3 regions of the Paraburkholderia denitrificans genome follow, and region 3 is predicted to be linked to each of the others. Evidence: predicted binding sites of a transcription regulator. Region 3 holds the regulator's gene; each other region holds the start of a gene.
What was found. Region 3 encodes HrcA, which represses chaperone genes, less so after heat shock. Its sites were predicted from a motif close to TTAGCACTCNNNNNNNNNGAGTGCTAA; they were not measured.
Positions count from the first base shown of each region.

Region 1 (7,739 bases), on a different contig from region 3:
CGCGGCGGCGCGACTTCGCATGCGGCGATCATCGCGCGCCAGGCGGGCATTGCGGCGCTCGTCGCGGTGGGCGATGCGCTGCGCACGATTCCGGACGGCACGCAGGTCGTCGTGAACGCGGGTGAGGGCCAGCTTGCCTACGCGCCGAGCGCACTTGACATCGAACATGCGCGCAGCGAGCGCCAGCGCCTCGAAGGCGTGCGCGAAGCCAACCGGCGCACGTCGCAGGAGGCGGCGACGACGCGCGACGCCCGGGCAATCGAAGTCGCAGCGAATATCGCGACGCTCGACGACGCCAACGCAGCCGTCGACAACGGCGCGGACGGCGTGGGCCTGTTGCGCACCGAACTGATGTTCATCCATCGCCAGGCGGCGCCGAGCGTCGAAGAGCATCGCCAGAGCTATCAGGCGATTGTCGATGCGCTCGCGGGGCGCACGGCGATCATCCGCACGCTCGACGTGGGCGCCGACAAAGAGGTCGATTACCTGACGCTGCCGCCCGAGCAGAATCCCGCGCTGGGCCTGCGCGGCGTCCGTCTCGCGCAGGTGCGCCCCGATCTGCTCGACGACCAGTTGCGCGGCCTCGTTGCCGTACGTCCGGCGGGCGCGGTGCGCATCCTGTTGCCGATGGTTACCGATGTCGGCGAACTCGTGCGCCTGCGCGCGCGTATCGACAACTTCGCGTGCGAGCTGGGCCGCACCGAGCCGATCGAGGTGGGCGTGATGATCGAGGTGCCGTCGGCGGCGTTGCTGGCCGATCAGCTTGCGCAGCACGCGGATTTCTTCTCGATCGGCACGAATGACCTCACGCAGTACACGCTCGCGATGGACCGCTGCCAGCCCGATCTCGCGGCCCAGGCGGACGGCCTGCACCCGGCTGTGCTGCGACTCGTCGCGGCGGCGGTGCAGGGCGCAGAAAAGCACGGCAAGTGGGTCGGCGTCTGCGGTGCGCTGGCGGGCGATCCGCTTGCGGTGCCGCTGCTCGTCGGGCTCGGCGTGACGGAGCTGTCCGTCGATCCGGTGTCCGTGCCCACGATCAAGGCGCGCGTGCGCAACCTCGACTGGCAGCAGTGCCGACAGCGTGCGCAGGATGCGCTCGCGCTCGAATCGGCGCAGGCCGTGCGCGCGTTGAGCACCGCCGTCTGGCCGCTCGACTGACCGGCAATCCCACCATTACCACCAACCCGTCAGCGCGCACGGTGTGCCGTACGCGCTGACGCTTCGCAACACCCAACCGACGTCACCAACGTCACCAAATAAACCGGGACTGGAGGCAGTTCGATGGATGGCAATCCGTTTCTTAAAATTCAGAGCCTGGGCCGCGCGCTGATGCTGCCGATCGCAGTGTTGCCGGTAGCCGGCATCCTGCTGCGCTTCGGGCAGGCCGACATGCTGAACATCAAGATCATCGCCGACGCGGGCGGCGCGATCTTCGACAACCTGCCGCTGCTGTTCGCGATCGGCATCGCGGTGGGCTTCGCGAAGGACAACAACGGTGTTGCGGCGCTCGCTGGCGCGCTCGGCTATCTGGTCCAGACAGCCGTGATGAAGGACATCGACGACAAGCTCAACATGGGCGTCCTCTCGGGCGTCGTTGCAGGTATTGTCGCGGGCATGTTGTACAACCGGTTCAAGGACATCAAGCTGCCGGAGTTCCTCGCGTTCTTCGGCGGCAAGCGGTTCGTGCCGATTATCACGGGGCTCGTGTGCCTGGTGCTCGGGGTCGTCTTTGGCTACACGTGGGGGCGGGTGCAGGGCGCTATCGATTCCGCGGGCCACTGGCTGACTACCGCAGGCGCCATCGGCACGTTCGTCTATGGCCTGCTGAACCGGCTGCTGCTCGTCACGGGCCTGCACCACATCCTGAATTCGCTCGTCTGGTTCGTGTTCGGGACCTTCACGCCCGCGGGCGGCGGCGCGCCGGTGACCGGCGACCTGCATCGCTTCTTCGCGCAAGACCCGACGGCGGGCAGCTTCATGGCCGGTTTCTTCCCGGTGATGATGTTCGGCCTGCCGGCCGCGTGTCTCGCGATGCTGCACGAGGTGCCGAAGGAGCGCCGCTCGATGGTCGCGGGCCTGCTGCTCTCGATGGCGCTCACGTCGTTCCTCACGGGCGTGACCGAGCCGATCGAGTTCACGTTCATGTTCCTCGCGCCCGTGCTCTACGCGATCCACGCGGTGCTGACGGGCCTGTCGCTCGCGATCTGCTCGCTGCTGGGCATCAAGCTCGGGTTCACGTTCTCGGCAGGCGCGATCGATTACGCGCTGAATTACGGCTTGTCCACGCACGGCTGGCAAGCGATTCCGCTCGGCATCGTCTACGCGGTCGTGTATTACGGGCTGTTTCGCTTCTTCATCCGGCGCTTCAACCTGCCGACGCCGGGCCGCGAACCCGTGAGCGGCGATGCGGCGGTTGTGGCGGTTGCAACGTCGGTGCCGGGGGCTGCGGCAAGCGTGAGCGCCGCAGGTGCGACGCGTGCCGGGCGCTATATCGACGCGCTCGGCGGTGCGGACAACCTCAAGGTCGTCGATGCCTGCACGACGCGTCTGCGTCTTTCGGTGGCGGATGCTGCGAAGGTTTCAGAGCCCGCGCTGAAGGGGATCGGCGCGCGCGGCGTGCTCAAGCGTGGCGGCGGCAGCGTGCAAGTCATCATCGGACCGGAAGCGGACATGATCGCCGACGAAATCCGCAACGAAATCGGGCGCGGCGGCCATAAGGTGGTGCCGCAGGCGCAGGTGGTGCCGCAGGCGCAGATCGTGTCGCAGACGCAGATCGTGTCGCAGACGCACGATGCTGAGCCGGTTCAGGCCGATGCCGCGGAAGGCGCAGGACAGGGGCCGCTCGATCCGGATCCGGCCGGGTTGCTTGACGCGCTGGGCGGTGCGGTGAACATCACGTCGATCGACGCTGTGGCAGTGACGCGTCTGCGCGTGACGGTGCACGATGCCTCGGCGGTCGATCGCCAGCAGCTCGATGCGCTCGATGTCGTGTGGGTTTCGGACAACACGCTGCACATTGTCGTTGGCCGTGCTGCATCGCGCTACGCGCAAATGCTCGCGCCGCAACCGGCTTGATCGACGGAAACAACTAAAAAGCCCCGCCTCCTGAGAGGACGGGGCTTTTTACTGCGCCTCGCGGCCCGCGTAAGCGGGCAAACGCAGCGGGCAAGCGGATCAGTTGTACTCGGCGAGCGTCGTGCGCATCTTCTTCATCGCGCTTGCTTCAATCTGGCGGATTCGCTCCGCCGAGACGCCGAACTCGTCGGCCAGTTCGTGCAGCGTCGAGCCGCCGGAGCCGTCGTCGGAGACGTTGAGCCAGCGCGCCTCGATGATGCGGCGGCTGCGTGCATCGAGCGCTTCCAGCGCGCTCGTGATGCCATCCGACTGCAGGCGGTCGCGCTGACGCGCGGCCAGCACGGCGGTCGGCTCGCTGTGCGAGTCCGCGAGCCAGGCGATGGGGGCGAAGGATTCCTCGCCGTCGTCGGACTGGCCTTCGAGCGCAATGTCGGCACCCGACAGCCGCGTTTCCATCTCGACGACTTCCTCGCGCTTCACGTTCAGTTCCTGCGCCAGGCCATCGATTTCCTCCGGCGTGAACGACTGCAGGCCCTGCTTGTGGCTGCGCAAGTTGAAGAACAGCTTGCGCTGCGCCTTGGTTGTGGCGACCTTCACCATGCGCCAGTTACGCAGGATGTATTCGTGGATCTCGGCCTTGATCCAGTGCATGGCGTACGACACGAGGCGGACGTTCTGCTCCGGGTCAAAGCGCTTCACCGCCTTCATCAGGCCGATGTTGCCTTCCTGGATCAGGTCGGCGTGCGGCAGGCCGTAGCCGAGATAATTGCGCGCAATCGACACGACGAGGCGCAGGTGCGACAGCACGAGGCGCCGTGCGCCTTCGAGACTGTTCTGCTCGCGATATTCGGTCGCGAACTGGCGCTCCTCTTGCGGCGTCAACATCGGGATCCGGTTGACGGCCTGGATGTACGCGTCGATGTTGCCCAGCTGGCCGGGCAGCATCGATTGATTCGCGAGCGCCAGCGCGCCTGACCGCGCCGCCTTGGCCGGCGTCGGGCTCAGCGTACCAGGAAGGGTCATTGTCAGTGCGTTGCTCACGTAGTGAACTCCTCTATATCTGCAAAAGTCGGACTGCGACTCCACGGTGGATGTTAGCACTCTGATCCACCGAGTGCTAACCCTTGGAGTCTGTAGTGGATTGAATGTTCTGTAATAACTATCGAGATTATATTTCGATAGATTTCTGCTTGAGCCACGCCGGGCGGGGCTGACAGCCCGCGTGGGTCGCTCGTGCAGGATCGCGTCGAGTAAACCCTCTAGTCGTGAGCACGAAGGCCCACAGAATGGAACTGAAGCAGGGTTGGCTTGCAGATGCCCCGCCACCGGGGCTGCGGCCAAGCCGGGTGAAGCGCGGGCGAAGTGCCGAACGTCGATATACCAGGCATAGACATCGCACCGGCCGGGAAGTGCTGCGCTGCGACGATCAGGCGCGTCGGCCGACCGGCCGTTTCGGGTGTCGTTCAGAGGGCCAGATTCGTCGCGTGAGTGCTATGCGCGCTGAATCACGCGGTAATTCGATTGCACATATCCACGCGTCAAATCCTGGTATAAATTTCAGCCAGGCGCGTGCGGTACATCTTCGGCGCAGGTTCGTGGCATTGGCCCGGACTCGTGCGCAAGGGGCTTGAGCAATGGCTGCAAAAGTAATCGATGCGATTCGCGGGCTGGAGCGCGAGCGGTTTCGTGCGATGGTGGACGGCGACGGCACGTCGCTCGCCGAACTGCTATCGGACAACGTGATCTACGTGCACACGAACGGCAAACGCGAAACCAAGCAGCAGTTCATTGATGCCATCACGGCAGGCCGCCGCCGCTACCGGCAAATCGAGATCCAGTCGCAGGACGTGCTGCCCGTGGGGCGCGAAACCTGCGTCGTCTCGGGCCGCGCGCTGGTCGAAATGGAGGCCAACAACGGCGCGCTGCTGTTTCCGATTGCCTATACGGCCATCCAGACCCAGGAAGACGGCCGCTGGCGTCTGCTCGCCTGGCAGGCAACGCGTTGCGCGCTCGAATGAGATCGGTGGATCTCTTCTTCCGGGGCGTCTTCTGAACGCTCCGGGCTCGCGCCAGCAGCCTGTCTGACCGCCGGCGCCCAACGGCGCTGCCTGCTGCTTCTCGTCTTTCAGAATTTCCGTTGCCGAATTCCTGCCGCTCAATCCCAGCGGCTGAATGTCTTCCGCTGAACGCCTTCACCCGATCCGCGCCGCTGGACCGTGCCGTGCGGCGCGGTTGCCTTCGAGGTTTTCTCGGCAGTTGCACCGTTACCTCAAGCCGCGGCGCGACGGTCGATCTGCGGCCACGACGCGCGATTCACGCTGCTCACAACGGCTTCGATTGCCGCGTGCGTTGCGTCCTCGGCGATGGCCACGCCGTGGCGGATCCCTTGCGATCCCACGCGGCATCCGACGAACACCGCCGTGCAGCCAACGGATGTGCGTGCGGTTTCGAACGACATGAGCTCGACGTCTTCACCCGAAGCCGCCGCAATCGCGGCCACGACGGCCCGTGCGTGCGCGTCGAGACTGCTGGCCGACGCAGGCGCCCCGATATCGCAGCCCTCCCAGCGCACGCGTCCCGCGCCTGTGTGCGTGGCCGGACCGCGCGTCTTGAAGTACTCGCGCGCGAAGAGCGCACAGATTGCGTCGCCTGTGATTTCTTCGCCGAACGTGTCCGCGAGCGTCTGCACCGCATGGCTGAACTCGATCTGCACGCGGCGCGGCGGCGTGAAGCCCATACCGCGCTCGAGCAGCCAGGTCGCGCCGCCTTTTCCGGACTGGCTGTTCACGCGGATCACGGCGTCGTAGCTGCGCCCGAGGTCGGCGGGATCGATCGGGAGATAGGGCACTTCCCAGACCGCGTCGGGACGCTGCTGCGCGAAGCCCTTGCGAATCGCATCCTGATGCGAGCCCGAGAACGCCGTGAACACGAGGTCGCCCGCATACGGATGGCGCGGATGCACCGGCATCTGATTGCAGCGCTCGACCACCCGACGCACCGCGTCGATATCGGAGAAATCAAGGCCCGGATCGATCCCCTGCGTGTAGAGGTTCAGCGCGAGCGTCACGAGGTCGACGTTGCCGGTGCGCTCGCCGTTGCCGAACAGACAGCCTTCGATGCGGTCCGCACCCGCGAGCAGCGCCATTTCGGCGGCGGCCACCGCCGTGCCGCGATCGTTGTGCGGATGCACGGAGAGCACGATGCTGTCGCGGTACGCGAGGTTGCGGTCCATCCATTCGATCTGGTCGGCAAAAACGTTCGGCATCGCCGCTTCGACCGTCGCCGGAAGGTTCACGATCATCTTGTGATCGCGCGTCGGACGCCAGGTTTGCGCGACGGCGTCGCACACTTCGCGCGCGAACGTCAGCTCGGTCATGCTGAACGTTTCGGGCGAGTACTCGTAGGTCCAGTGCGTCTGAGGGCGCGCATCGGCGTATTCGCGGATGATGCGCGTGCCTTCCACGGCGAGTGCTTTCGTTTCGTCCTTCGACTGGCCGAAAACGATCTTGCGAAACGACGGGCAGATTGCGTTGTAGAGGTGCACGATCGCGCGCGGCGCGCCTTCGAGCGCCTCGAACGTGCGGGCGATCAGCGCTTCGCGCGACTGCACGAGCACTTCGATCGTCACGTCGTCGGGGATGCGCTTTTCCTCGATCAGCTTGCGCACGAAATCGAAGTCGGTCTGCGATGCCGACGGAAAGCCGACTTCGATTTCCTTGAAACCGATCGCCACCAGCATGTCGAAAAATTCGGTCTTCTGCTCGATGCTCATCGGCTCGATCAGCGACTGGTTGCCGTCGCGCAGATCGGTGCTCATCCAGACCGGCGCGCGTTCGATGGTGCGGGTGGGCCATCGGCGGCCATTGATGCGGAAGGCGGGAAACGGGCGGTACTTCTCGGCAGGGTTACGCAACATGGCGAGCCTCGTTCGATTTGTCGTCTGCGAAGGTGGCCGGCAGCGGGCGGCTGGCGGGCGGCTGGCGAAGCACGGTGCGCGAAACTTCGAGCGAGCGGGCGATAGCGGCGCATGCAAACACGGCAGCGGCGGTGGCCGAGCCGGAAGCAAACGTGACGGAAGCCCATGCAACGCGCATTTTGACCCTCGCTGACCCTCGCGATTCGTCCGAACGGTAGACGGACGAATGCAGGCGACAAACAGGTTGTAAAAGGAACTACGGTTTGGAGGTACTGCTGAAACTGCTTGGGAGGACTGCGCTACCGAAGAGGTGGTCGCGCAGCGCTATGCCTGGCTTACGCTAGACGTAGCGATAGGGCCGCTAGGCGGCCGGAGGTAATTCGGAGGGAGTTCTGGAAGGAACGCATCTGCACAATGTAAGGCAGGCTGGACGCGCGTGTCAACGAGGAATTTTGAGTTAGCGCGTTTTCGGATGCGCCGGGCAGATGCAGCAGATGCGGCAGGATGCGCGCAGAAGCACGCCGATGGTGCATTCTGCGGCGATGGCGGGCGCGCGTCATGTGGTGCGCCTTGCTTCGCCCGCCTTGCTCAGCGTTTCGCGATGCGCCGGATCGTCTCGACCTGGCGTGCAAGCGCGTGCGGCACAGGCGCATCGCCGCGCAGCACCGCTTCGATCCATGCGGCCGTGGTGGGCGCATCGCGGCCTTCGGGGAGTTCGATGTCGGGCGTATCGGGCGACGAATGCTCC
Region 1 is NZ_JBHSMP010000013.1:556,958-564,696, forward strand. Features, by position in the region: gene ptsP (phosphoenolpyruvate--protein phosphotransferase) at 1-1,158, shown strand, start outside; gene nagE (N-acetylglucosamine-specific PTS transporter subunit IIBC) at 1,282-3,075, shown strand; gene rpoH (RNA polymerase sigma factor RpoH) at 3,175-4,116, opposite strand; gene ACFPTO_RS12050 (nuclear transport factor 2 family protein) at 4,710-5,093, shown strand; gene leuA (2-isopropylmalate synthase) at 5,345-6,991, opposite strand; gene ybiB (DNA-binding protein YbiB) at 7,580-7,739, opposite strand, start outside.
Region 1: a site for HrcA is predicted at 4,170-4,196, ahead of rpoH (RNA polymerase sigma factor RpoH). Genes of this name have one in related genera too.

Region 2 (7,739 bases), 110 kb from region 3:
TCGGCCAGCAGTCGCCGTTCGGGCAGCGCCTGCACGATACGCGTACCGGTCAGGTGCGTGAGCGCACCGCGCCGCACAAACGTATCGATCTGGTCGAACACCGCACGTGCGTGAGCGCTGGCACGATGGTGCGGGCCCTGACGCCAGACCTGTCCGCCCGCGAGCGCGTTATCGTCGACGAGACCGACACGCGCACCGGCCTGCGCCGCAGTCAAGGCCGCATTCAGTCCGGCCGGTCCGGCGCCGACGACAAGAATGTCGAAATTCATGATTCGGTCCTTCCCGTGCACACGGTCATGCCTTCTGCGCAGAGCGTCTGGCACGCGAGGCGATGGCGCACGCCGTCGATCGTCACGCGGCACTCCTGGCACACGCCCATGCCGCACAGCGGACCGCGCAGCTCGCCACTCACCGAACGGCGCGTGACCACGCCCGTCTTCGCGACCCGCGCCGCCTGCGCGACGGCGGCCACCACCGAACTGCCCGGCACAACTTGCACCGTTTGCCCGTCCACCGTCACCGCCAAAAGCGTCTCAGCCATGCGCGGCCTCCTGTGGCGCACAGCGCGCGGGCAGATACGGGGCAGCGTCGATCGGCGTCGCGCCATTGCTCATCTGGGCGGCGATCAGCCTGGCTGTCGCGAGCGCCGTCGTCACGCCGAGCCCTTCGTGCCCGGCCGCGAGCCAGGTCGCAGGATGAAGACCGGCGGCGAACGGGCCTGCGGGGCCGATCAGCGGCAGGCCGTCGTTTGAAGCGGGACGAAAGCCCGTCCACGCGCGAATCGCATTGAGGTTGCGCAGACCCGGCAGGAAGTGCGTGGCGCGCGCCAGCATGCGCGCCAGCACGGCGGAATCGATTGCCGGATCGACAGTGTCGAACTGGCGCGACGAGCCGATCAGCAACTGCCCGGTCGGGCGCGGCTGCACGTTGAACGCGACCGAGGTGCCGCTCGCGTTGTGCGCGCTCTTGATATAGCCGAGTTCGAGGATCTGGTGACGCACGGTGCCGGGATAGCGGTCGGTGATGAGCAGATGCCCCTTCTTCGGCCGCAACGGCAGACCCGGCAACAGCCGCGCGGCATCGAAGCCGTTGGCGACCAGCACCGCGCCCGCCGCAATCGACTCACCGTCGGCAAGCTGCACGCCCGTGCGAGTCACGCACTCGACGTTCGCGTCGAGCCGGGTTGCGATGCGCCCCTTCACCGGCTGGTCGAGCAGCCACGCGGCGACGGCCGGCGCATAGACCACGCCGTCGTCGGGCACGATCATCGCGCCGCGCAAGTCCTCGCGCAAGGCGGGCTCGGCTGCGCGCAACGCCTGCTCGTCGAGCATCGCGCACGCCACGCCATCGCGCGCGAGCGACTGCTGGCGGGTCTGCGCATAGACGTATTCGTCGTCGTCCGTGGCGACCCACAACGTACCGCAGCGAACGAACGCGTGGCGCGCATCGAGGCGCGGAGCAAGATCGAGCCACAGCTGGCGCGACCACGCGGACAGCGCAAACTCGGCGCGCGTGTCGTCCATCACCACGAGATGGCCCATACCGGCCGCCGTCACGCCACCGCCCACCACGCCGCGCTCGAGGACGAGCACATCGGCGCCGAGAGCGGCCAGTTCGTACGCGCACGCCGCACCGACAATGCCTGCGCCGACCACCACCACATCCGGCGTACCTTCCCCCGCTTTCATCACGCGCGAATGCCCCAGGCGAACGGATCGGCGTCGGAGAACAGCAGACGCGCCTCGGCGTTCACATGCGCCGTGCCTCGCACGCTCGGACGCACGTAGCCCGCGGGCAGACCCGGCTCCAGTGCATAACCCGCCTCGAACACGCTGCCGATGATGCTGGCCTGATGCCACGACGCGCCCGGCGCGAGCTTGCCGTCGGCGGCCAGGCACGCGATCTTCGCGCTCGTCCCGGTTCCGCAGGGCGAACGGTCATACGCCTTGCCGGGACACAGCACGAAGTTGCGGCTGTCGATACCGGCGCGATCGGGTTCGGCGAACAGCTCGACGTGATCGATCAGCGCGCCGTCCGCGCCGGTGATGCCGTTCGCCTCCAGCGCGCGCCGCATCGCCCAGGCCGCGTCGGTCAACGTTTCGATGTTGGCAAACGTGAGCTGCAACCCGTGATCGGCGACCAGGAAGAACCAGTTGCCGCCCCACGCGATGTCGCCATGCACGCGCCCGTGGCCGGGCACATCGAGCGGCACGCCCGCGCGGTAGCGATACGCGGGCACGTTGCGCACGGTCACGCTGGCATCGGCATGCAGTTCGGCCTCGACGACGCCCACGGGCGTCTCGACCCGGTGAACGCCGGGCGCGATACGCCCGAGATGCGCGAGCGAAACGATCAGGCCGATCGTGCCGTGACCACACATGCCGAGAAAGCCGACGTTGTTGAAAAAGATCACGCCCGCCGAGCAGGTCGGATCATGCGGCTCGCACAGGAGCGCGCCGACCATCACGTCCGAACCGCGCGGCTCGTTGACGATGGCGGCGCGCACGTGGTCGAAGTCGCGGCGGAAGATTTCGAGGCGTTCGGCAAGCGGGCCGTGGCCGAGATCGGGGCCGCCCGAGATCACGAGGCGGGTGGGTTCGCCACCGGTATGCGAATCGATGACGTCGATGTGAGAGAGTGTTTTCATGGCGGTAATCGTAAGCGGCAACGATTTTGCCGTCTTGGCCGAACACACCTGCTCCGCTGATGATTTCGGCATAGTGCCCGGACGATCTGCCGACCGCTCGGGCAGCCGCTTTTGCGGCCGGCAGCGAAATCAGTGGTGCCAGGTGGTGTCACGTGGTGCCGGTAAGCACAGCCCTGCCGGGATTACCCGAGTAGCCAGAAAGGCCAGTTGGTGAGCCCGTGAGCGCGGCTTCGCGACTATGCCGATTTCTGCATCGCCGCTGTTTATTTTCCCCAAGACTCGGCAACTTCTGGATTCGTATATTGAGCTAGCCCATCACCGCTAGATCCGGAGCACTGGACTTGAGCGCCCATAAGGCCATTGAGGGTGCAGACACTGGCACCGCCCCATATAACGAGGAACGAGGAGTCCAAATCAATGAACTTTCGTCTGACACCCCTATCCGCCGCGATGATCCTGGGGGCAACCCTGACGAGCGCGCCGAGTGCGTTTGCCGCGTCGCCGGTTAATGTCCAGATCGGTTTTGCCGCACCGCTCACCGGCGGCCAGGCTCACTACGGCGCAGACTTCCGCAGCGGCGTGCAACTCGCGATCGATGACATGAACGCCACGAACCCGGTCATCGGCGGCAAGCCCGTGCACTTCGTGCTCGACGCCCAGGACGACCAGGCCGATCCGCGCACGGGCACGACGGTGGCGCAAAAGCTCGTCGACGACGGCGTCGTCGCCGTCATCGGCCACTACAACTCGGGCACGAGCATCCCGGCCGCGCCGATCTACGCGAAGGCGGGCATCCCCGAAATTGCGATGGCGACGGCCCCGACCTACACGCGCCTCGGCCTGCCCACCACGTTTCGCCTGCTGACCTCGGACACCCAGTTGGGCAGCGTGCTCGGCGACTACGCCGTGAAGGGTCTGAAGTTCAAGCGCCTCGCGATCGTCGACGACCGCACGGCCTACGGTCAGGGCGTGGCCGAGGAGTTCACCAAGGCCGCGAAGGCTGCGGGCGCAACGATCGTCGATCAGGAATACACGACCGACAAGGCCGTCGACTTCCGCTCGATTCTCACGAAGATCAAGGCGGCGAACGTCGATGCGGTGTTCTACGGCGGCGCCGACACCCAGGCCGCGCCCATGCTCAAGCAGATGCGTTCGCTGGCGATCAAGTCGCCGCTGCTCGGCCCCGACATGCTCCAGTCCGACAATCTGATCAAGGTCGCGGGCGACGCGAGCGAAGGCACGCTGGCCGCATCGGAGGGTGCCCCGCTGTCCCAGATGCCGGGCGGCAAGGCGTTTGCGGAGCACTACAAGGCGCGCTTCAACCAGCCGGTGGAACTGTATGCGCCGTATGCTTACGACGGCACGATGGCCGTTTTCAACGCAATGAAGAAGGCCAACTCGACCGATCCGCATGTGTTCATCACGGCGCTGAAGGCGACGAACATGAAGGGCGTCACGACCAGCGAGCTCTCCTATGACCAGTACGGCGACCTGAAGTATGGCGGCGTGACCGTGTACAAGGTCACCGACGGCAAGTGGGTGCCGTTGCAGACGGTGGGCACGAAGTAAGGCGAGATCAGATACTGCTTGAATGCAGTGCTTGAATGCAATGCGGGGGATGCGCCTTACGGCGCATCCCCCGCATTTTTATGTAATGCCGGCTAAGCCGAAATTACATGTCCATACCCATGCCGCCCATGCCGCCCGGCATGCCGCCAGGCATCGGAGCATCTTCCTTCGGCACTTCCGCGACGGCTGCGTCCGTCGTCAGCAGCAGGCCAGCAACCGAAGCTGCGTTTTGCAGCGCGGTGCGCGTGACCTTCGTCGGGTCGACCACGCCGGCTTCAACCAGGTCGCCGTACTCGCCGGTCGCTGCGTTGTAGCCGTAGTTGCCGTTGCCAGCAGCGACTGCCGCGACCACGACGCTGGCTTCTTCGCCGCCGTTCGTGACGATCTGGCGCAGCGGCTCTTCCATTGCGCGCAGGACGATCTTGATACCGGCGTCCTGATCGGCGTTGGCGCCCTTCAGGCCCGAAACTGCCGTGCGAGCGCGGATCAGCGCAACGCCGCCGCCGGGGACGATGCCTTCTTCAACGGCAGCGCGGGTGGCGTGCAGCGCGTCTTCGACGCGTGCCTTCTTTTCCTTCATTTCGACTTCGGTCGCAGCGCCGACCTTGATCACTGCCACGCCGCCAGCCAGCTTCGCCACGCGCTCTTGCAGCTTTTCGCGGTCGTAGTCCGAGGTCGCTTCTTCGATCTGCGTGCGGATCTGCTTCACGCGTGCTTCGATGCTTGCGGCTTCGCCAGCGCCGTCGATGATCGTCGTGTTTTCCTTGCCCACTTCGATGCGCTTGGCTTGACCCAGTTCTTGCAGCGTTGCCTTTTCGAGCGTGAGACCGGTTTCTTCCGCAACGACCTGACCGCCGGTCAGGATCGCGATGTCTTCCAGCATCGCCTTGCGACGGTCGCCGAAGCCCGGAGCCTTGACGGCGACGGTCTTCAGGATGCCGCGGATGTTGTTGACGACGAGCGTTGCGAGCGCTTCGCCTTCGACGTCTTCAGCGATGATCAGCAGCGGACGGCCAGCCTTCGCGACTTGTTCCAGAACCGGCAGGAGATCACGGATGTTCGAGACCTTCTTGTCGTGCAGCAGCACGAACGGGTTTTCCAGAACGGCGACTTGCTTGTCCGGGTTGTTGATGAAGTACGGCGAGAGGTAGCCGCGGTCGAACTGCATGCCTTCGACGACTTCCAGCTCGTCTTGCAGCGACTTGCCGTCTTCGACGGTGATGACGCCTTCCTTGCCGACCTTGTCCATCGCTTCAGCGATGCGGTCGCCGATCGACGAATCGCTGTTCGCCGAGATCGAGCCGACTTGCGCGATTTCCTTGTTGGTCGTGCAGGGCTTGCTGATCTTGCGCAGTTCTTCGATCGCTGCTGCGACGGCCTTGTCGATGCCGCGCTTCAGGTCCATCGGGTTCATGCCCGAGGCGACGTACTTCATGCCTTCGCGGACGATCGACTGGGCCAGCACCGTGGCGGTCGTGGTGCCGTCACCGGCGTTGTCGCTGGTCTTGGAAGCGACTTCCTTGACCATCTGCGCGCCCATGTTCTGGAGCTTGTCCTTCAGCTCGATTTCCTTCGCGACCGAGACACCGTCCTTGGTGACCGTCGGGCCGCCGAACGAGCGCTCGAGCACCACATTGCGGCCCTTCGGACCCAGCGTGACCTTCACTGCGTTGGCGAGAATGTTCACGCCTTCAACCATCTTGGAACGGGCGGAATCGCCGAACACGACGTCTTTAGCTGCCATCTTCTAACTCCTTGAATTCTCGAATAGTGTGCGGTGCAATGAACTTACCGGTTCACCACAGCCATGATGTCTTCTTCGCGCATCACCAGCAGTTCCTGGCCGTCGACCTTGACGGTCTGACCAGCGTACTTGCCGAACAGAACGCGGTCGCCGACCTTCACGTCGAGGGCGATCAGTGCGCCCTTGTCGTCGCGCTTGCCCGGGCCGATGGCCAGGACTTCGCCTTGATCCGGCTTTTCCGCCGCTGCGTCCGGGATCACGATGCCCGAAGCGGTCTTGGTTTCTTGATCCAGGCGCTTGACGATCACGCGATCATGCAAAGGACGAAGGTTCATGGATAGATCCTCTCTCTCTTGATTGGGACTTGAAGACACTCAAGAACACCTGGCGGGCAAGGCCCACCAGAAAATTGTTAGCACTCTCGTGCGACGAGTGCTAATTATATGGACGAGGAATGACAAATTCAAGAACGGGGGCGGGAGTTGCCTTCGGGACGGTTGAGATTCACCCAATCTGGAACTCCATTCACTTAAGTTGGAACTATTCGTCACCTGTAAAAACGGCGCACAACACAATTTTCCCCAACAAAAACAAACATTTGCCAACGCCCCACTTCGCAAACCAACGGCGCTGCCTTATAGGCTGGAAAAGCCTGCGACACAGATTTCAGCGTGCTGCGGCGTCTGTAGCGGTCCTAGGGAAATCCCCGAGCCGAAGAGCGTGACAGCCCTGCCGACCATTCCGTTGGCCTCCAGCGTTGCGCTTGAGGGGACGCGCTCAATCACCAGGAACGCGGCACAGAGAAGATCGTCTCGGCCAAGCGCGCCCGACCTGTCGCAGGCCGGCTCGCTTCAGGATCTAGCACTGCCGACCGCGTCGCGCAGTGGTCGACCATAAAGCGGGCAGTCACCTTTGCGGACAATCAAGAACTCATGGCGGTCCCGCCGGCCCTTCGTCAACCATTGAGGACCGGGAACTGGAAGTCCAGAATTTCCTGGTATCTGCGGTGTTGCACGGGCACTTCTTCATCGAAGGGTTCGCCAAGCGGTTCGACCTCGACTTCCTCCTATGACTACGAAAAAATTATCAGTGGGATGGCCCGCGGGTTGCGCCGACAAACTGCGCCACGGCAGATGCCCATGTGATATCCATTATCGTGAGTCAAATGCTGCACTATGTGCGGAGAGGCTAGCGCGTGTGCTTTACAGGGAACGAGCTATGACAATCGACGACGACGAACGCGAGCGTCGGCAGGAACCTTCGCGGACTATTGGTAGTTGACCCAGCCTTATACAGGCACTGCCTCGGCCAGCACCTGGCCTCTGAACGTCGCGGAAATATCACCCGGCGTCAACAAGTCGACCTGCACCCCCAACAGTTCCTGCAGTTCAAACTGGATACCGCCCAGATCGAACAGTGTCGCGCCCGGTAGTACGTCGACCAAGACGTCCAAGTCACTCCCGTCTTCGTCCTCGCCACGAGCAACCGATCCAAACACGCCCGGATTCGTGGCCTTATTGGCCGCAACGATCCTGCGGATATCAGCTCGATGCGCGTTCAGCGCGACAGATGGTTTCACGGGTATAGATCGCTGGTTGCTTTGTACCAATAGCGCAGAGTATATGGCTGATCATAGTCAGCCATCCGGCGAACCGACCGTTGCGGCCAGCAGCCTCCCCCTCAAGCCACATGTATGCGACTGGCTCGAATAGCCGATGCTCGACGCCCACGGCCGGCACATCGCGACCCGGCCTGAGCCGTTCGTCACGAGCGGCCGTC
Region 2 is NZ_JBHSMP010000017.1:161,095-168,833, reverse strand. Features, by position in the region: gene ACFPTO_RS15350 (FAD-dependent oxidoreductase) at 1-269, opposite strand, end outside; gene ACFPTO_RS15345 (2Fe-2S iron-sulfur cluster-binding protein) at 266-541, opposite strand; gene ACFPTO_RS15340 (NAD(P)/FAD-dependent oxidoreductase) at 534-1,688, opposite strand; gene ACFPTO_RS15335 (4-hydroxyproline epimerase) at 1,688-2,647, opposite strand; gene ACFPTO_RS15330 (branched-chain amino acid ABC transporter substrate-binding protein) at 3,065-4,216, shown strand; gene groL (chaperonin GroEL) at 4,320-5,960, opposite strand; gene groES (co-chaperone GroES) at 6,005-6,295, opposite strand; gene ACFPTO_RS15315 (nucleotidyltransferase family protein) at 7,249-7,539, opposite strand.
Region 2: a site for HrcA is predicted at 6,373-6,399, ahead of groES (co-chaperone GroES). Genes of this name have one in related genera too.

Region 3 (7,739 bases):
AGCGTGGCCGGCGTGCCGTTGATGAACGCCCGCGAGCGTCCGCCGCTGTCCACCACGCGCCGCAGCATCACGATGTCGTCGCCGTCGGGGCTCGCGAGCGCGTGCTCGTCGAGCCAGGCGGCGACCTGCGGCGGCGCGTCGAATTCGGCGGTGATGTCGGCGCGCGTCTCGCCCGTGCGCACGACGCCCGCGTCGGCGCGCTCGCCGAGCGTGAGCGCAAGCGCATCGATCAGGATGGATTTGCCCGCGCCGGTCTCGCCGGAAAAGACGGAAAAGCCGTTGTCGAATTCGAGGTCGAGCGCCGCGACGATCACGAAGTCGCGAATCGAGAGATGGCGGAGCATGGGTGCGCTGGATTCCGGCTGCTGGCGGTGTGAGTGGGTTGGGCGGATTGTCGGGCGCTCAGTCTTCGGCGTCGTCCTGCAGTGACGGATGTTCGTTCCAGTGGAGCTTTTTGCGCAGCGTCGCGTAATAGCTGTAGCCGACCGGATGCAGGAACGGCACGATGTGGCGCGAGCGGCGCACCTCGATCACGTCGCCGAGTTCGAGCGCCGTGAACGATTGCATGTCGAAATTCACGTTGACGTCGCGGCCCGCGACGATCTGGATGCTGACCTTGCAGTCGTCGGGCAGCACGATCGGGCGGTTCGAGAGCGCGTGCGGTGCGATCGGCACGAGCACGATGCCGCGCAGCGTCGGATGCAGGATCGGCCCCTGCGACGAGAGCGCGTAGGCGGTCGAGCCCGTGGGCGTGGCGACGATCAGGCCGTCCGAGCGCTGGTTGTACATGAAGCGCCCGTCGACGTTGACGCGCAGTTCCGCCATGCCCGAGAAGCCGCTGCGGTTCACGACGACGTCGTTGAACGCGAGCGCGTGGTAGATCGGTTCGCCGTCGCGCGTGATACGCGACTCCAGCAGCGCGCGCTCCTCGCGTTCGTAGTGACCGGCGAGCAGCTGCGGCACGATTTCCTGCATGTCCGAGAACGGAATGTCGGTGATGAAGCCGAGCCGCCCGTGGTTGATGCCGATGAGCGGCGTGTGGAACGGCGCGAGCTGGCGGCCGATGCCGAGCATCGTGCCGTCGCCGCCCAGCACGACGGCGACGTCCGCGCGCGCGCCGATCTCGGCGGGCTGGAGCGCCGGGTAACCGCTTGCGCCGATCTCGGCGGCCGTCTGGGCTTCGAATACCACCTCGGATCCAAGCTTCGCGATGGTCTGTGCGAGCGCGATCAGCGGCTCGCCGATGCCCTGCGTGTTGCTGCGGCCGACGAGCGCAACGGTCTTGAACTGGTTGTGAATCTTCTGGGTCTGCATGGCGGCATTACACCATAGTCAGGTTACGAAAAGAACATGGCGGCGCGGGTGTCGGACCCGTGTCAGCCCCGGTGGCAGCCCCGGTGGCAGCCCCGGGGCGGGTGCGCCAGGGGCTTGCAGGCAGCGGCGCCTCGCGGATTTCCCGATGAAATCGGTGACGCCCTGATGACAGCGCTGCACGCCGCTGCACAGACGTCGCGCGGGCGACATGCCGGGGCGGGCGCCGCCGGGCGCGCACTCGCCGTCGGAGCGCCATTAGGCTAAAATTTTCCGTCATGCTAGATCCTCGCGCACAAACCCTCCTCAAGACGCTGATCGAGCGCTACATCGCCGAAGGCCAGCCGGTCGGTTCGCGCACGCTTTCGCGCTACTCGGGCCTGGAGTTGAGCCCGGCGACGATCCGCAACGTCATGTCGGATCTGGAGGAGCTGGGGCTGGTGTCGAGCCCGCACACGTCGGCGGGGCGCGTGCCCACGCCGCGCGGCTACCGTTTGTTCGTGGACACGATGCTCACCGTCGAGCACGCCGCCGACGACGAGGCCGTCACCCGCGCGGTCAAGACGACGCTGCGGCCGGGCGAGCCGCAGAAGGTGGTGGCCGCCGCCGCGAGCGTGCTTTCGAATCTTTCGCAGTTTGCGGGCGTCGTGCTGACGCCGCGGCGCAGCCACATATTCAAGCAGGTCGAGTTCATGCGCCTGTCCGACAAGCGCATCCTGCTCATCATCGTGACGCCCGAAGGCGACGTGCAGAACCGCATCATGGCGACGCAGCGCGACTTCACGCCGTCCGAGCTCATCGAAGCCTCGAATTACATCAACGCACATTTCGCGGGCCTCTCGTTCGACGAAGTACGCCAGCGCCTGCGCGAGGAAATCAACGCGCTGCGCGGCGACATGACCACGCTCATGCACGCGGCGGTGACGGCGAGCACCGACATCACCGACACCGGCGAGACCGTGCTGATCTCGGGCGAGCGCAACCTGCTCGAAGTGGCCGACCTGTCCTCGGACATGGCGCGGCTGCGCAAGCTCTTCGACGTGTTCGACCAGAAAACGAGCCTGCTGCAGCTGCTCGACGTGTCGAGCCACGCGCAGGGCGTGCAGATCTTCATTGGCGGCGAGTCGAACCTCGTGCCGATCGAGGAAATGAGCGTCGTCACCGCGCCGTACGAGGTGAACGGCAAGATCGTGGGCACGCTCGGCGTGATCGGCCCGACGCGCATGGCGTATAACCGCGTGATTCCCATTGTCGACATTACCGCGCGCCTCCTTTCGCTCACGCTCAGCCAGAACTGAGCACGTATTCATCATCCGGCAAGCGCGCGCCGCGCGCCATTGGCCGAATGGCCGGGTGGGCGGGTGGGCGGGCACGACCCGGCCGCTATAATGTTTGCTTTGTGCAACTGTTGCTGCGCTCGCGCGCGGCGCAACTGATCGCCTATGCGTTTCGATCTGGAACGGCCGCTGCAGTCCGCGCTCGCGCATCGTGTCGCGGTGCTGCTCATCAATCTGGGCACGCCCGACGCGCCCACGCCGCGCGCCGTGCGCCGCTACCTGGTGCAGTTCCTGTCCGATCCGCGTGTGGTCGAAATTCCCGCGCCCGTCTGGCAGGTCATCCTGCGCACGATGATCCTGCCGTTTCGCAGCAGTGCGTCGGCGAAGAAATACGCCACCATCTGGACGCCCGAGGGCTCGCCGCTGCGCGTTCACACGCAGAAGCAGACCGACGGCTTGCGCCATCTGCTGCACGCGAACGACTACCCGGTGATCGTCGATCACGCGATGCGCTACGGCGCGCCGGATATCCCCGCGATCCTGAACCAGCTCAAGCTCGCAGGCGCGGAGCGCATCCTGCTCGTACCCATGTATCCGCAGTATTCGTCGTCCACCACGGCCACCGCGTTCGACGCCGTGTTCGCCGCGCTGCGCCGCATGCGCAACCAGCCGGAAATCCGCACGGTGCGCGCGTATTACGACCATCCTGCCTATATCGCGGCGCTCGCCGCCCAGGTCCACCAGTACTGGCACGCGCATGGCCGGCCCGATTTCGCGGCTGGCGACCGGCTCGTGCTGAGCTTTCACGGCGTGCCGAGCCGCACGCTCGACCTTGGCGACCCGTATCACGACCAGTGCCAGCAAACCGCCTCGCTGCTCATGCACGCGCTCGAACTGACGCCGGTGGAGTGCCGCGTCACGTTCCAGTCGCGTTTTGGTCGTGCGAAGTGGCTCCAGCCCTATACCGCGCCCACGCTGCGCGAACTCGGCCAGGGCGGCGTGCGCCGCGCGGACGTCTTCTGCCCCGGCTTTACCGCCGACTGCCTCGAAACGATCGAGGAAATCGGCATGGAAGTGCGCGACGAGTTCCTCGGCGGCGGCGGCAAGGAGTTTCACCGTATTCCGTGCCTGAATGCGTCAACAGCCTGGATTGCGGCGCTCGGCGAAATCGTTGCGCAGAACCTCCAGGGCTGGCCGGTTCAGACCGCTTTGCCCGCGGGCGCGGTTGCCTGAGTTATTGCATGAGCGCGCAAACGTCTGCTGCGGATTCCTCGTATGAACTACAAGATCTCGACTGACCCGTCCGCCCGGCTGCGCATCGACAAGTGGCTGTGGGCGGCCCGTTTCTTCAAGACGCGCTCGCTCGCGTCGGACGCGTTAGGCAAGGGCCGCGTGCGGATCGGCGGCGAGGTCGTGAAGGCGTCGAAGGACGTGCGCGTGGGCGACCTCGTCGAAATCGAGATCGAGCACGTGGTCTGGGAAGTTGAGGTGCTGGGCCTGTGCGATCTGCGCGGCCCGGCGAGCATCGCTCAGACGCTCTATGCGGAGACCGAAACCGGGCGCGCGCGGCGCGCGGCCGAACAGGACCGGCGGCGGCTCTTTCGCGAGCCCGCGTCGGCGCTGCACGGCAGACCGACGAAGCGCGATCGCCGCACTATCGACAAACTTGGGCGTGGGAGTTGAACAACGCGTCCATCGTGGCGTGAATGGCACCGTATTCCGTCGTGTTGTCGGTCACGGCGCCGGACATGCAGATGGTGGTGGTTCCGGCAATGAGTACCAGTGCGACCACCGCAGTTGCAAAGGTCAGTTTCACGGTACTCCCCCGGGAGATTGCACGGCGAAACGGCTGGATTGCAGCCAACTCGGTGTGGTGCCTGGCTCGGCAAAAACGTGCTTTGCGCAGGACCTGTTCCTGAGTTTAGGTCAGTGCTGTCGCCCACTCAATTTCATTCGTGCGGCACTGCGTTAATGGTTGTAACGGCGGGTTTCCGTTGCCTTTCGGCGGCGGAAAAAACCCGCGAGAAGCCCTTGAAATCGGCGATCCGGCATCCATGTGCATCTGCGATGCGCAAAGCGGATGTCGCGCCGGAGCAACATGGCGCGAGTCGCCGGGCCGGTGGTCCGAGGCTTTGCTCCCTTTTTTAAATTTCAACGACGTTCAGCGACATGGAAAACACGCAAGAGAACCCGACGAGCCAGAACCCCACGCCCGCGGACGATCCGTCGCAAGCCGCCGGGGCGGCTGCTGCAGACGCGGCGACGCAGGGCGGCGTGGACGCCGAACTCGCACAGGCGCAGGCGAAGGTCGCCGAACTGCAGGATGCGTTCGTCCGTGCGAAGGCGGAAACCGAAAACGTGCGCCGTCGTGCGCAGGAAGACGTCCAGAAGGCGCACAAGTTCGCTATCGAGAGCTTCGCCGAGCACCTGCTGCCGGTCGTGGACAGCCTCGAAGCAGCCGTCGCTCACGGCTCGGACGACCTGGCGAAGGTGCGCGAGGGCGTCGAGCTCACGCTCAAGCAACTGACCGGCGCGCTGGAAAAAGGCCGCGTCATCGCCATCGATCCGGCTGGCGAGAAGTTCGATCCGCACCGCCATCAGGCGATTTCGATGGTGCCGTCCGAGCAGGAGGCGAACACCGTCGTCAACGTGCTGCAAAAGGGCTATGTGATCGCCGATCGCGTGCTGCGTCCGGCGCTCGTCACGGTTTCACAGCCGAAGTAAGCAGCTGAAGTAAGTGTAATGAAAGCGTCCGTGCCCGCCGCGATGGCCGCCGCACGGACGATTGAAAAAAATTAATGACCGGATAGCGCCCGGGGTCTTGAAAACGCCGCAGTGGCACTTATTTGGGCAGCAGTTCCGGATTGAAGCGGATGGCCGGCGCAGCAGGCGAAAGCCGTAGCGCGAGCGGCGCTCCGCACAGCGACCAAACATTGGAGATTAGATAAACATGGGCAAAATCATCGGTATCGACCTCGGCACCACCAACTCGTGCGTGGCGCTGATGGAAGGCAATCAGGTCAAGGTGATCGAGAACTCGGAAGGCGCCCGCACGACGCCGTCCATCATCGCCTACATGGACGACAACGAAGTGCTGGTCGGCGCGCCGGCCAAGCGCCAGTCGGTCACGAACCCGAGGAACACGCTGTACGCGGTCAAGCGCCTGATCGGTCGCCGCTTCGAAGAAAAGGAAGTGCAGAAGGACATCGGCCTGATGCCCTACAAGATCGTCAAGCACGACAACGGCGACGCGTGGGTCGAAGCGCACGGCTCGAAGCTCGCACCGTCGCAGGTTTCGGCTGAAGTGCTGCGCAAGATGAAGAAGACCGCTGAAGACTATCTCGGCGAGCCGGTCACCGAAGCCGTGATCACGGTTCCCGCGTACTTCAACGACAGCCAGCGCCAGGCAACCAAGGACGCGGGCCGCATCGCCGGTCTGGAAGTCAAGCGCATCATTAACGAGCCGACGGCAGCCGCGCTCGCGTTCGGTCTGGACAAGGCCGAAAAGGGCGACCGCAAGATCGCCGTGTTCGACCTCGGCGGCGGCACGTTCGATATCTCGATCATCGAAATCGCGGACGTGGACGGCGAAATGCAGTTCGAAGTGCTCTCGACGAACGGCGACACGTTCCTCGGCGGCGAAGACTTCGACCAGCGCATCATCGATTACATCATCGGCGAGTTCAAGAAGGAGCAGGGCGTCGACCTCTCGAAGGACGTGCTCGCGCTGCAACGCCTGAAGGAAGCCGCTGAAAAGGCCAAGATCGAACTGTCGTCGGGCCAGCAGACCGAAATCAATCTGCCGTACATCACGGCGGACGCCACCGGTCCGAAGCACCTGAACCTCAAGATCACGCGCGCCAAGCTCGAAGCGCTGGTCGAAGAGCTGATCACGCGCACCATCGAGCCGTGCCGCGTGGCGATCAAGGACGCGGGCGTGAAGGTCGGCGACATCGACGACGTGATTCTCGTCGGCGGCCAGACGCGCATGCCGAAGGTCCAGGAAACCGTGAAGGAGTTCTTCGGCAAGGAACCGCGCCGCGACGTGAACCCGGACGAAGCCGTGGCCGTCGGCGCAGCGATCCAGGGCCAGGTGCTCTCGGGCGACCGCAAGGACGTGCTGCTTCTCGACGTTACGCCGCTCTCGCTCGGCATCGAGACGCTCGGCGGCGTGATGACGAAGATGATCAACAAGAACACCACGATCCCGACGAAGCACGCGCAGGTGTATTCGACGGCGGACGACAACCAGTCGGCCGTGACGATCAAGGTGTTCCAGGGCGAACGCGAAATGGCGGCGGGCAACAAGCTGCTCGGCGAGTTCAACCTCGAAGGCATTCCGCCGTCGCCGCGCGGCGTGCCGCAGATCGAAGTGACCTTCGACATCGACGCGAACGGTATTCTGCACGTCGGCGCGAAGGACAAGGCGACCGGCAAGGAAAACAAGATCACCATCAAGGCGAACTCGGGCCTGTCGGAAGCCGAGATCGAGAAGATGGTGAAGGACGCCGAAGCGAACGCGGAAGAAGATCACCGTCTGCATGAGCTGGCCGACGCGCGCAACCAGGGCGACGCGCTCGTTCACAGCACGAAGAAGGCCGTGGCCGAGTACGGCGACAAGATCGATGCGGGCGAGAAGGAAAAGATCGAAGCCGCGCTGAAGGACCTCGAAGAGACGCTGAAGAGCTCGTCGGCGGACAAGGCGGGGATCGACGCGAAGGTCGAGGCACTGTCGGCGGCGTCGCAGAAGCTCGGCGAGAAGATGTACGCCGACATGCAGGCGCAGCAGGCGGGCGCTGCCGGTGCTGCGGGCGCGGCGGCGGGCGGTGCGCAGGAAAGCGCGCAGCAGGCCGACGACGTGGTCGACGCCGACTTCAAGGAAGTCAAGAAAGACTGACGCCAGAGGTTCCCGACCGCGGCGATGAAGTAGCTGTAAAGCGCGGCGGGAACCGGCCGCATCGGTTACGATGCGCGCAGTATTTGCACACGCCTGGCGAGCCTCGACGGCTCTCCGGGCACATTTGTTTTTTGGAGCCTGCTCTCGACGGGGGCCGCAGGAGGTGCCGCAACGCGGCGCCACGGCGATCGACGGGAGTGGCATACGGGTCACAGACTCCAGCATTCACGAGGAGCCGGTGCGCGCGACCTGAC
Region 3 is NZ_JBHSMP010000017.1:51,467-59,205, forward strand. Features, by position in the region: gene recN (DNA repair protein RecN) at 1-344, opposite strand, end outside; gene ACFPTO_RS14780 (NAD kinase) at 403-1,314, opposite strand; gene hrcA (heat-inducible transcriptional repressor HrcA) at 1,590-2,609, shown strand; gene hemH (ferrochelatase) at 2,754-3,821, shown strand; gene ACFPTO_RS14795 (RNA-binding S4 domain-containing protein) at 3,864-4,271, shown strand; gene ACFPTO_RS14800 (hypothetical protein) at 4,243-4,404, opposite strand; gene grpE (nucleotide exchange factor GrpE) at 4,758-5,312, shown strand; gene dnaK (molecular chaperone DnaK) at 5,539-7,485, shown strand.